Linked DNA regions of Blastochloris tepida. Each later gene encodes a partner of the first gene's protein in a complex. Links are inferred from orthologs where the notes say so. Each region holds a gene or a part of one and is shown on either strand. Other genes may lie near its edges. The genes, in order: uvrB and BLTE_RS00330.

Region 1 (6,343 bases):
TCAACGACCTCGACCGCCGCTTCGGCGCGCCCGGCGAGTTCGCGGCCGCCTATGTCATCGCCCACGAGGTAGGCCACCACGTCCAGAACGTGCTGGGCGTGCTGCCGCGGGTGCAGCAGGCCAAGCAGGGGGTGTCTCAGAGCGACGCCAACGCGCTCTCCGTGCGGGTCGAGCTGCAGGCCGACTGCTATGCCGGCGTGTGGGCCCACCACGCCGATTCCCGCTTCAAGATCCTGGAGGACGGCGACATCGAGCAGGCGCTGCGGGCGGCCAGCGCCATCGGCGACGACCGGCTGCAGCAGCAGGCGCAGGGGCGGGTGGTGCCGGATTCCTTCACCCACGGCTCGTCGAAGCAGCGCACCGCCTGGTTCACCCGCGGCCTGCGCAGCGGCGACCTTGCCGCCTGCGACACCTTCCAGACCCAGCGGCCGTGAGTCCGGGCTCCGGTTGATCCCTTCGGGAGCCCGGAGCCATCCTTCGGCCACTCCCGCCAGCGCCCCCGGCCCGCGGAGGAGCCGCCCGGCTTTTCTTGCCGGCCCGGCGGGCCCATATAGTCGCGGCATGCCGCAGCCCCCCGACACGCCGCAGCCCCCCAAAAAGCCGCGCGCCCGCAGCCGGGCGGCGCGCCCGCCGGCGCCGTCGATGGACCCGTCGCTCGCCGCTTTGCTCAATCCCGGCATCAAGGACGGCACCGCCGGCCACGGCGCCATGACGGGCTATGGCGAGCCCGCCGGCACCCACGACGACGGCCAGCCCGAAGGCTTCGCCGAGGCGCCGCAGGCGGCGTTCGCGGGCGAGGCCTATGGCGTCGGCGCCAGCGCCGAGGCGCTGGAGCGGCTGATCCGCAGCGGCAACCCGATCCACGCCAACCAGGTGTGGACGCCGCACCGCCCGCCGCGGCCGGAGAAGAGCGAGGGCGGGCGCCGGTTCGTGATCAAGAGCCCGTTCGAGCCGCAGGGCGACCAGCCCAACGCCATCCGCGAGCTGGTGGCCGGGGTCGAGAGCGGCGAGCGCGATCAGGTGCTGCTGGGCGTCACCGGCTCCGGCAAGACCTTCACCATGGCCAAGGTGATCGAGGCCACCCAGCGCCCGGCGCTGATTCTCGCGCCCAACAAGACGCTGGCCGCCCAGCTTTACGGCGAGTTCCGGAGCTTCTTCCCCGACAACGCGGTCGAGTACTTCGTTTCCTATTACGACTACTACCAGCCCGAAGCCTACGTGCCGCGCACCGACACCTATATCGAGAAGGATTCCTCGATCAACGAGCAGATCGACCGCATGCGCCACGCCGCGACGCGGGCGCTCTTGGAGCGCGACGACGTGATCATCGTCGCCTCGGTGTCGTGCATCTACGGCATCGGCTCGGTCGAGACCTACACCGCGATGACGTTTTCAATCAGCGTCGGCGACCGGCTCGACCAGCGCCAGATCATCGCCGATCTGGTGGCGCTTCAGTACAAGCGCGGGCAGCTCGACTTCGCCCGCGGCATGTTCCGCGTGCGCGGCGACACCATCGAGCTGTTCCCGGCCCACTATGAGGATCGCGCGTGGCGCATCTCGCTGTTCGGCGACGAGGTCGAGCGCATCGACGAGTTCGATCCCCTGACCGGCGAGACCAAGAGCGCGCTCGGCTTCGTCAAGGTCTACGCCAATTCGCACTATGTGACGCCGAAGCCGACGCTGCAGCAGGCGATCGCCTCGATCAAGGCGGAGCTGAAGATCCGGCTCGACGAGCTCAACGCCGCCGGCCGGCTGATCGAGGCGCAGCGGCTGGAGCAGCGCACCATCTTCGATCTCGAAATGCTGCAGGCCACCGGCGTCTGCCCGGGCATCGAGAACTATTCGCGCTATCTCACCGGCCGAAGGCCCGGCGAGCCGCCGCCGACGCTGTTCGAATACATCCCCGACGATGCGCTGGTGTTCATCGACGAAAGCCATGTCACCATTCCGCAGATCGGCGGCATGTATCGCGGCGACTTCCGGCGCAAGGCGACGCTGGCCGAATACGGCTTCCGCCTGCCGTCGTGCCTCGACAACCGGCCGCTGCGCTTCGAGGAATGGGACGCCATGCGGCCGCAGACGGTCGCCGTGTCGGCGACGCCGGGCACCTGGGAGATGGAGCGCACCGCCGGCGTGTTCGTCGAGCAGGTGATCCGCCCCACCGGGCTGGTCGATCCGCCGGTCGAGGTGCGCCCGGTGCGCACCCAGGTCGACGATCTGCTCGGCGAGGCGCGGGCGATGGCGCGCGCCGGCTATCGCACTTTGGTCACCGTGCTGACCAAGCGCATGGCCGAGGATCTCACCGAATATCTGCACGAGCAGGGCGTGCGCGTGCGCTACATGCATTCCGACATCGACACCATCGAGCGCATCGAGATCATCCGCGATCTGCGGCTCGGCGCGTTCGACGTGCTGGTCGGCATCAACCTGCTGCGCGAGGGCCTCGACATTCCCGAATGCGCGCTGGTGGCCATTCTCGACGCCGACAAGGAAGGCTTTCTGCGCAGCGAAACATCCCTTGTTCAGACCATCGGCCGCGCCGCGCGCAATGTCGACGGCAAGGTGATCCTGTATGCCGACCGCATCACCGGCTCGATGCAGCGGGCGATGGCCGAGACCAGCCGCCGCCGCGACAAGCAGCTCGCCTGGAACGCCGCCAACGGCATCACGCCGGAGAGCGTGAAGAAGGGCATCGCCGACATTCTCGACAGCGTTTATGAGCGCGACCATGTGCGCGTCGATGCCGGCCCGGCGGCGGCCGCCGCCACCATCGGCCACAATTTCGAGACGGTGATCGCCGATTTGGAGACCCGCATGCGCGCCGCCGCCGCCGATCTCGATTTCGAGACCGCGGCGATGCTGCGCGACGAGATCAAGCGGCTGCGGACCGCCGAACTGGCGGTGGTGGACGACCCGACCGCCAAGCGCCCGGCGCTCGCCGCCGCGCCGTCGTCCGGCCGCGGTCCCCGCAAGCCGACGCTGGACGAGATGGGGCCGCACAATCGCGACCTGCCGCTGACGCCGGACGACTTCCGGCCGGGCAAGAAGCCGGGGGTCAAGGGCAAGCCGGGCGGACGACGGATGCGGACGTAGGGCGGATCAGCCGAAGGCGTGATCCGCCGCTGACGCGCCGGCGAACGGCGCAAGACGCACTCGCAAAAGCGCCCGATCCGACGGCATCGGACCGGGCGCTTCAACGCTTCGAATTATCGCAGTCTCGTTCGCAAAGCCGGTCTCCGCTATTACGGAGACCGAGCGATTGCGCCCGGCGCGCCGTGCTCAATACCGGTAGTGGTCCGGCTTGAACGGCCCTTCGGCCGGCACGTCGATGTACTTCGCCTGCTTGTCGGACAGCTGGGTGAGCTTCACGCCGATCTTGTCGAGGTGCAGCCGCGCCACCTTCTCGTCGAGCTTCTTCGGCAGCGTATAGACCTTGTTCTCGTACTGGCCGGGCTTGGTGAACAGCTCGATCTGCGCCAGCGTCTGGTTGGTGAAGGACGCGCTCATCACGAAGCTCGGATGGCCCATGGCGTTGCCGAGGTTCACGAGCCGGCCTTCCGACAAGAGGATGATGCGCTTGCCGTCGGTGAACTCGATCTCGTCCACCTGCGGCTTGACGTTGTGCCACTTGAGGTTCTTGAGCGCCGCCACCTGAATCTCGGAATCGAAGTGGCCGATGTTGCAGACGATGGCGCGGTCCTTCATCGCCCGCATGTGGTCGATGGTGATGACGTCGACATTGCCGGTGGCGGTGACGAAGATGTCGGCGCGCGGCGCGGCGTCCTCCATCGTGGTCACCTCATAGCCTTCCATCGCCGCCTGCAGCGCGCAGATCGGGTCGATCTCCGACACCAGCACCCGGCAGCCGGCCTGGCGCAGCGAGGCGGCCGAGCCCTTGCCGACGTCGCCGAAGCCGGCGACCATCGCCACCTTGCCGGCCATCATCACGTCGGTGCCGCGGCGGATGCCGTCGACCAGCGACTCGCGGCAGCCATAGAGATTGTCGAACTTCGACTTGGTGACGCTGTCATTGACGTTGATGGCCGGGAACAGCAGCTTGCCCTCGCGCTCCATGATGTAGAGGCGGTGGACGCCGGTCGTGGTCTCCTCGGTGACGCCGCGGATCGAGCCGGCGAGCTTGGAGTACCAGCCCGGCTTGTGCTTGAGGCGGCGCTTGATCGAGGCGAACAGCACGTCCTCTTCCTCGCAGGTCGGCTTGTCGAGGAAGGCCACATCGCCCTGCTCGGCGCGCAGGCCGAGATGGACCAGGAGCGTGGCGTCGCCGCCATCGTCGAGGATCATGTTGGGGGCGCCGCCGTCGGCCCACTCGAAGATGCGGTGGGTGTATTCCCAATAGTCCTCCAGGCTCTCGCCCTTGACGGCGAACACCGGGATGCCGCGGTCGGCGATCGCCGCGGCGGCGTGGTCCTGGGTCGAATAGATGTTGCACGACGCCCAGCGGATGTCGGCGCCGAGCGCGGCCAGCGTCTCGATCAGCACCGCGGTCTGGATGGTCATGTGCAGCGAGCCGGCGATGCGCGCGCCCTTCAGCGGCTGCGCCGGGCCGTATTCGGCGCGGGTCGCCATCAGGCCGGGCATCTCGGTCTCGGCGATGTCGATCTCCTTGCGGCCCCACTCGGCGAGAGCGATGTCCTTGACCACGTAATCCTTGCTCATGACCACCTCGGCATATGGATAAGGCGCGGCGGGGCGCACCCGGCCGCGTTCGGCGCTGGTCTAGCAGACCAGCCACCCGAGTCAATAAACATATAAAGATTTCTTTATGCCGCGGGACGGAAGGTCGTGTCGGACATTTGAGGATTTGACACGGTTTCCGGCGGATCAAGCCGGAGAACCGTATGAGATGCTGCTCGCCCTCGCCGTGGTCATCGCCGGGCTTGGCCCGGCGATCTCGATCGGAAAGCCGCAGTGTCGGACAAGAGGGCGGCCGGCGGGATGATCAAGGTGTCGAGGTCGCCGGGCCAAGCCCGGCGACGACGGGGGCGGGTCAACCTCAGGGGGCGGCGGACTTACTCGCCCTCGCCGAAGCGGTCGGCGACCAGCGCGCTCAGCGCCTCCATCGCCTCCTGCGCCTGCGGGCCGCTGGCGGCGATCTCGATCGAGGTGCCCGGCGCGGCGGCCAGCATCATCAGCCCCATGATCGAGGTGCCGCCCACCGTCTCGCCGCAGCGCGAGACGGTGATGTCGGCCTCGAAGGTCTCCGCCAGCATCACGAACTTGGCCGAGGCGCGCGCGTGCAGGCCGCGCTTGTTGACGATCTGCAATTCGCGGCGCAGCGCGCCGTCGCCGCCATCGGCGCCGTTGCCGGCGCCGCCATTGTGGCTGCCGTTGGAGCCGCCGTTCGCCTGGAACTCGTTCATGATGGCGCCACCCCCGTTGCGACTCCGCGGGTTTCCGGTCCGGGCGTCGCGTTGCAACGCCTGGTTCACTTCCCGTTCAGCAGCCGGCTCGCGATGTAGATGTATTTACGGCCAGCTTCCTGCGCTTGGCAAACGGCGTCGGCAAGCGGCATTTCGTCCCGCACCGTGGCGAGCTTGACCAGCATCGGCAGGTTGATGCCGGCCACCACCTCGATGCCCGGCCGGTTCATCACCGAGATGGCGAGATTGGACGGGGTGCCGCCGAACATGTCGGTGAGCAGAACCACGCCCTCGCCGCTGTCGACCGCCTCGACCGCAGCGATGATCTCGTGGCGACGCTGTTCGATATCGTCGTCGGGACCGATGGTCACGGTCTCGATCTGCCGCTGGGCCCCCATGACGTGTTCCAGGGCAGCACGAAATTCGACGGCCAGCCGCCCGTGGGTAACCAATACCAGACCGATCATGCCCCGCTCCGCCGGAAACGGACCAACGCCCGCCTCTCGGACCGCCGGCATCATTGCCGCACCGGTTCCCTCAGCGCAAGAGGCGGCCCCAGGGGGAGGCGGCGGGCGCGGGCCGGCCGCCGGCGATCAGCGCCGCCACCAGCGCCAAGGGATCGGCGCCGGCGGCGACCGGCAGGCGCGCCACCTCGATGCCGAAAAGGCTCGTGCGGGCGCTGTCGGCCGCCGGCATCCGGGCGCCGTCCTCGGCCGCGAGATCGACGATCAGCCCGGCCACCGCCAGCGGCTCGTGGGGAAGCGGCAGCACGCCGAGGCCCCGCACCTCGATCAGACCGGCAATGTTGGGGGCGGGCGACACCAGCAGCCGGCCGGAGGCCGCGGCCAGCGCCACCCGGTCGTCGCCGACCAGCCGGGCGAAGGGCAGCGTGCCGGCCTCGGCGAGGCGGATCAGGCCGAGGGCGAGGCGCGACTTGCCGGAGCCGGAGGGGCCGCGAATCA
Region 2 (6,255 bases), 3.3 Mb from region 1 along the record:
GCACACAGCCGCACGATCTCCTGCACCTCCTCGGTCGAATGCGGAAACACCACCGCATCCGGCGGCTGCGGCGCCACCCAGGTCAGCGTGTGGGCGTGCTGGTCGCGCACCGCCTGCGACGTGGTGCAGCGGGCGCCGAAGCGTTGGCCGAGGGCGGAGACGACGGCTTCGACCGCCTCCGCGGGCGGCCGGCAGAATGATGCGGACATGATGGCCCTTCCGGATCCGGAACCCGTGCCGCGGTTCCACCGTTTCCTCTTAGCAAAACAACCGTCAGTCATGCGACCGTTTCCGTTCGACGGAAAAGGAGGCACAATGCCGCCCCACGGACCATGAATGCGGAGGGTCCGATGCTTGACCGCGTCGACTTCGTGCCTGTCTTTTTCGCGCCGTTCGTTTCTTCGCCGATGGTGGTCGATCCCGGCTGGATCGACTACAACGACCATTTGAACATGGCCTACTACAACGTGCTGTTCGATCGCGCGATGGACGAGGCGATGCTGCTGGTCGGGCTCGGCCCCTATTATGTCCGCCACAAGGGCGCGTCCTACGTCACGGCGGAGGTGCACGTGCGCTACATGCGCGAGCTGAAGGCCGACGACCCGGTACGGGTGACGGTGCAGCTGCTCGATTATGACGACAAGCGCGTGCACGTCTTCCAGCAGCTCTATCACGCCACCGAAGGCTGGATCTCGGCCACCTCCGAGCAGATGGCGCTGCATGTCGACCTGATGCGCAAGAAGACCGCGCACTTCCCCGACGACATCCTTGGCCGGCTGGCGCTGATGAAGCAGGCGCACGACCGGCTGACGCCGCCTCAAGGCGCCGGCCGCCGCATCGCCATGCCGCGCCCGGCGTGAGGGAAGCCGTCGTCCCGGGCGAGCGATAGCGCCGGCGCGTAGGGCGCAATAGCGAAAGCGTATTGCGCCGGTCAGGCCGGCCGGCGGTCATGGCCAAATGGCGGAATACGCTGCGCTATTCCGCCCTACGATTGCTGGGGAGAGCTTCGTCGTCCCGGGCGAGCAAAGCGAGACCCGGGACCGTCCGCCGAAAGAACACGAACTCCCAAAACGATCCCGGCTCGCGCGGCCTTTGGCCGCTTGGCCGGGATGACAACCCTCCCCCGCGTCATCCCGGGCAAGCAGCGAAGCTGCGAGACCCGGGATCGTCCGCAGAACAAAGACGAACGCCACAACGATCCCGGCTCGGCGCGACGCGCCGTCCGGGACGACAGCCCCTCACGATGACCGCGGCAGCTCCATGTCGAGGCTCACCCAGCCCTCCAGCGTGCGGCGGCGGATCAGTCGCAGGCCCTGGCCGCGATAGGCCGCGACCACCGCGCGGGCATGGCCGGGCAGAAGCCCCGACAGGATGACCCGCGCGCCGGGCGCCAAGAGCCGGCGGATCTGCGGCGCGAGCCCGATCAAGGGCCGCATCAGGATATTGGCGAACACCAGATCATAGGGGCCGGCATCCACCACGCCGGCGCGCGTCAGCGTGCCGGCCTGCAGCACCCGCACCCGATCGGCCGCCTTGTTGAAGCGGACATTGGCGCGGGCGGTGACCACGGCATCGCGATCGATGTCGGTGGCGACCACCGGCAGCCGCGCCGCCCGCGCCGCCGCCAGCGCCAGCACGCCGGTGCCGGTGCCGACATCGAGCGCCCGCAGAGTGGCCCCGCCGGCGCGCCGCGCCTTGTTCCACTGATCGAAGCCGATCAGGCAGCCACGCGTGGTGCCGTGGTGGCCGGTGCCGAAGGCCAGCGCCGCCTCGATCTCGATGCCCAGCGCATTGGCCGGCACGCGGTGGCGGTCGTGCGCGCCGTGCACCACCACGCGCCCCGCCTGCACCGGCTTCAGCCCGTCGAGCGAGGCGGCCACCCAGTCCTTGGGCGTGAGCGCCTCGAAGACGAGGGCAGCCGCGGCCTCCGCGCCGGCCGCCAGCGCCACGAGGTCACGCACCGCCGCCTCATCCGGCGGATCGGCGAAATAGGCCTCGACGCTCCAGCCGGACTCATCGGGCAATTCGAACGCCGCAACCGCGGTCTCGGCCGGATCGAAGCTCTCGCCGATCAGGTCGGCGACGCGGCGGGCATCCGCCTCGCTGGTGAGAAGCCGGGCAAGGGTGGAGGGGCTGACGGGCTGGAGACCTTCGCGCATGGGGAGCGTTTTCCGCAAAAGTGTGAAGCGGTTTTGCGACAGAAAACGCGACCAACCGGAAACCGGAGCGTTTTCCGCAAACCTGTGAAGCGAACCCCGGCTGATCGGCTCGAAGCGGCCTTCGGCCGGAAGCCGCCTCTTCCCTCTCCCCTTGTGGGAGAGGGTGGCGAGGCCGAGCAAGGCGAGGTCGAGCCGGGTGAGGGGTACATACGGCGTGTTCTGGAGAATGAACCCCTCACCCGCCTCGCGATCTTCAATCGCTCGGCACCCTCTCCCGCAAGGGGAGAGGGGAAGAAAGAGCCGGGCCAATCACCCGGAATCCGTTCAACGTGGTTCTGCGATGAAACCGCGGCCAAATCAAACTCTGCCTCGCCGCCCGGGTGGGCGCCGCTCTATACCCCCAACATACCCCCGGCCCTCGCCATTGCGCCCTGCCGGTGCCATTTTGTTCCCGAAAACAGAATCAGGCCGCCTGTCGCGGCCGGGAGACCGGATTGACCGACCATCGCGACCCGTCGCCTAGCGCCGCCCCGCCCGCCCCACGGCCGGGCGGGCTCGCCGCCCGCGCCGCGGCGCTGACGCAGCGTGCGCCGAGCTATCTCGACGGCCTCAACCCCGAGCAGCGCGGCGCGGTGGAGACGCTCGACGGCCCGGTGCTGGTGCTGGCCGGCGCCGGCACCGGCAAGACGCGGGTTCTCACCACCCGCATCGCCCACATCTTGGCCACCGGCCGCGCCTACCCCTCGCAGATCCTGGCCGTGACTTTCACCAACAAGGCGGCGCGCGAGATGAAGGAGCGCATCTCCGCCATGGTCGGCGAGGCGGTGGAGGGCATGCCCTGGCTCGGCACCTTCCACGCCATCGGCACCCGCATCCTGCGCCGCCACGCCGAGCTGGTGGGGCTGAAGCCCAATTTCACCATTCTCGACACCGACGACCAGATCCGGCTGATCAAGCAGATCCTGGCGGCCGAGAACATCGACGAGAAGCGCTGGCCGGCCCGCGCCCTGGCCGGGATGATCGACGGCTGGAAGAACCGCGGGCTCGCCCCCGAGCAGGTGCCGGCCGGCGAAGGCGCGGTGTTCGCGAACGGCCGCGGCGCCGCGCTCTACGCCATGTTCCAGCAGCGGCTGAAGACGCTGAACGCCACCGATTTCGGCGACCTGCTGCTGGAGCCGATCCGGCTGTTCCGCGCCCACCCCGACGTACTCGCCGACTATCAGCGGCGCTTCCGCTACATGCTGGTCGACGAGTACCAGGACACCAACGTGGCGCAGTATCTGTGGCTGCGCCTGCTGGCGCTCGAGGCCAAGAACATCTGCTGCGTCGGCGACGACGACCAGTCGATCTATGGCTGGCGCGGCGCCGAGGTCGACAACATCCTGCGCTTCGAGCACGACTTTCCCGGCGCCGCGGTGATCCGCCTCGAGCGAAACTACCGCTCGACCGGCCACATCCTGGCGGCGGCCTCCCACCTCATCGCCCACAATGAGGGCCGGCTCGGCAAGACGCTGTTCACCGACGACGCGCCGGGCGAGAAGCCAACCGTCACCTCCACCTGGGATTCGGAGGAGGAGGCGCGCGCGGTCGGCGAGGAGATCGAGGCGCTGCAGCGCACTGGCCTGACGCTCGACGAGATCGCCATTCTGGTGCGCGCCTCGTTCCAGATGCGCGAGTTCGAGGATCGGTTCGTCACGCTCGGCCTGCCCTATCGCGTCATCGGCGGCCCGCGCTTCTATGAGCGCGCCGAAATTCGCGACGCGCTCGCCTATTTCCGCTGCGTGGTGCAGCCGGCCGACGATCTGGCGTTCGAGCGCATCGTCAACGTGCCCAAGCGCGGCCTGGGCGACGCCGCGCTCAAGCTGCTCCACGACCATGCCCGCGCCGCCGAGATTCCGCTGATCGCCGCCGCCCAGGACCTCATCGACACCGACGGCTTCAAGCCCAAGCAGCGCCTGGCGCTGCGCGAACTGTTGCAGAGCTTCGCGCGCTGGCGCGGCGAGCTCGACGCCAAGCCGCACACCGAGCTGGCCGAGATCATCCTCGACGAGTCGGGCTACACCGGCATGTGGCAGCAGGACCGCTCGCCCGAGGCCGCGGGCCGGCTGGAGAATCTGAAGGAGTTGGTGCGCTCGATGCAGGATTACGCCGGGCTGCCGGCGTTCCTGGAGCACGTGTCGCTGGTGATGGAGAGCGACCGCGCCGACGGCGCCGAGGCCGTCTCGATCATGACGCTGCATTCCGCCAAGGGGCTGGAGTTCGACACCGTGTTCCTGCCCGGCTGGGAGGAAGGGCTGTTCCCGCACCAGCGCGCGCTGGACGAGAATGGCCGCGCCGGCCTCGAGGAGGAGCGCCGCCTCGCCTATGTCGGGCTGACGCGGGCGCGCCGCCGGGCGAAGATCTATTTCTCCGCCAACCGCCGCATCCACGGCCTGTGGTCCTCGACCATCCCCTCGCGCTTCGTCGACGAGCTGCCCGAGGATCACGTCGAGGTCGAGGAGAGCAAGGGCAAGCCCGGCTGGGGCGGCGGCGGCATGGCGGGCCGGTTCGCAAGCCGGTTCGACAGCGCCGAGGCGTTCACCGGATCAGACTACACCACGCCCGGCTGGCAGCGCGCCCGCTCCGGCTCGGGCTTCAGCGAGGCCGCCTCATCCTATCGCGGCCCCGCCAATGGCGGCCGCGGCGGCAATGGCAAGCTGATCGAGGGCCGGGTGGTGTCGCGATCGGCCGCCGCGCCGAATGGCAGCTCGGGCGCCTCCGGTTTCCTTCGCGGCGAGCGGGTGTTCCACGTCAAGTTCGGCTATGGCGAGATCGTCGGGCTCGACGGCAACAAGCTCACCGTGCAGTTCGACAAGGCCGGCGAGAAGCGGGTGCTGGATACGTTCGTCGAGCGGGTGTGAGACGGTTTCCGGCCCGCAGAACCAAGCGTTTGCAGTCCGAGTTCTGCAACATGCGATCCCTCACCACGCCGTTGATGGGTCCCCTTCCCTCGCATCGCTGTCGCGATGCTCGCCGGGGACGACCGCGGCCCGGACGGTGCGATCTCGGCTCGACGCCTTCAGGACGGCGGCAACCGTGGAGAGGCTACTAGTCTCAATGGTTGGCGTGCGACGGCGGCACGCTGCGGCAGTCGCCGAGCGCCTCGCAGAACTGCTTCAGCTCGTCATTGGAGACCATGTTCATTTCCATCTGGATCGCCAGACGCGCCATCTTCAAATACATAGCGATATCCTGAAGATTGTAGTCCTTGGCGGTGGAAATGTAATCGCCGAGCGACTGGCACATGCCATCAAGCTTTGCTTGCAGCGTCTGGCTCATCGTCTCCCCCTCGGAATTCGGAACTCTTCAAATCTGGAACGTTTTTATTCGACAGTCACAGCAACCCAATCGAACCGACACGTCAGACCGCGCCGAAGCGGGCCTATTTCAGTGCATTCTTGCTGACACGACCTTTCAAATCTCCGGAAAACCGCACGTCAGTTTTGCCGAAAATTCCCGAGAAGATCGCGCGCGGTCTGGGCCGGCATCCTGAACCCGCGCGCCACCGCAACCCCACCGGCGGGATCCGGATTCCCGCCGCCCGGCGGTTGCTGTAGGGCTCCACGCTGGATTGCGAAGATCGCCCGGACCGCGACCGCACCATGACCCTGCCTGACGGGGCGTGACCGTACGTGCCCGTCGAATCTGCTGCGCCGCGACCGCGGTCGGGACGTTCGCATCTGCGGTCACGGCCAGTGCCGTACATTTGAATTAGACTAACGCCAGGGAGGCGCCCCTGTATGTATCCGCAGCGTGAACGGCGTGTGCCGAAGGAGGAACACGGCGGCTCCGGCGCAGGCGCGCCGGCCGCCTTCGACTGGGAGGCGATCCGGGTGTTCCTGGAGGTCGCGCGCCGCGGCAGCTTCCGCGCCGCCGCCGAGGTGCTGGGCGTGTCGGTGAACGTCCTGCGCCGCCGCATCGGCGACCTGGAGGGCGCCCTCGACATCGTGCTGCTGACCCGCCACGTCGATGGCGTGCGCGCCACCGAGGAGGGCAAGCGCATCCTCGCCGCCGCCCAGCGCATGGAGCAGGCCTCGTTCGGCGTGCTGCGCGAGCG

What was found.
Region 2: the proteins of uvrB (region 1) and BLTE_RS00330 are in contact, whole or in part, in a crystal structure (PDB 7EGT), measured with the Thermus thermophilus proteins. The link is inferred for Blastochloris tepida from one-to-one orthologs. Residues at the interface, in WP_096411307.1 of Thermus thermophilus: Glu23, Leu25, Arg26, Asp27, Gly28, Glu29, Arg30, Phe31, Arg55, Glu326, Asp327, Phe328, Glu379, Ser382, Gln383, His398, Gly400, Arg401; in WP_096412145.1 of Thermus thermophilus: His654, Arg656, Phe657, Gln666, Asp668, Glu669, Lys680, Arg681, Leu682, Ser683, Lys685, Tyr686, Ala687.

What each region holds. Positions count from the first base shown.
Region 1 is NZ_AP018907.1:3,417,238-3,423,580, reverse strand. Bases 221-3,327 are described here. They hold uvrB (excinuclease ABC subunit UvrB), read left to right. Parts: upstream 221-561; coding sequence 562-3,093; downstream 3,094-3,327. Other genes in these bases: ahcY (adenosylhomocysteinase), read right to left, coding at 3,280-3,327; ypfJ (KPN_02809 family neutral zinc metallopeptidase), read left to right, coding at 221-434. In the rest of the region: more of ypfJ, read left to right, coding at 1-220; more of ahcY, read right to left, coding at 3,328-4,677; BLTE_RS15520 (HPr family phosphocarrier protein), read right to left, coding at 5,031-5,381; BLTE_RS15515 (PTS sugar transporter subunit IIA), read right to left, coding at 5,447-5,848; BLTE_RS15510 (HPr kinase/phosphorylase), read right to left, coding at 5,919-6,343. UniProt on the Escherichia coli protein: The UvrABC repair system catalyzes the recognition and processing of DNA lesions. A damage recognition complex composed of 2 UvrA and 2 UvrB subunits scans DNA for abnormalities.
Region 2 is NZ_AP018907.1:78,761-85,015, reverse strand. Bases 2,338-5,356 are described here. They hold BLTE_RS00330 (ATP-dependent helicase), read left to right. Parts: upstream 2,338-2,653; coding sequence 2,654-5,059; downstream 5,060-5,356. Other genes in these bases: BLTE_RS00325 (hypothetical protein), read right to left, coding at 5,253-5,356. In the rest of the region: BLTE_RS00345 (FAD-binding oxidoreductase), read right to left, coding at 1-209; BLTE_RS00340 (thioesterase family protein), read left to right, coding at 351-860; BLTE_RS00335 (50S ribosomal protein L11 methyltransferase), read right to left, coding at 1,239-2,159; more of BLTE_RS00325, read right to left, coding at 5,357-5,477; BLTE_RS00320 (LysR family transcriptional regulator), read left to right, coding at 5,939-6,255. UniProt on the Escherichia coli protein: A helicase with DNA-dependent ATPase activity. Unwinds DNA duplexes with 3'-5' polarity. Translocates on single-stranded DNA with 3'-5' polarity. Initiates unwinding more efficiently from a nicked substrate than double-stranded DNA.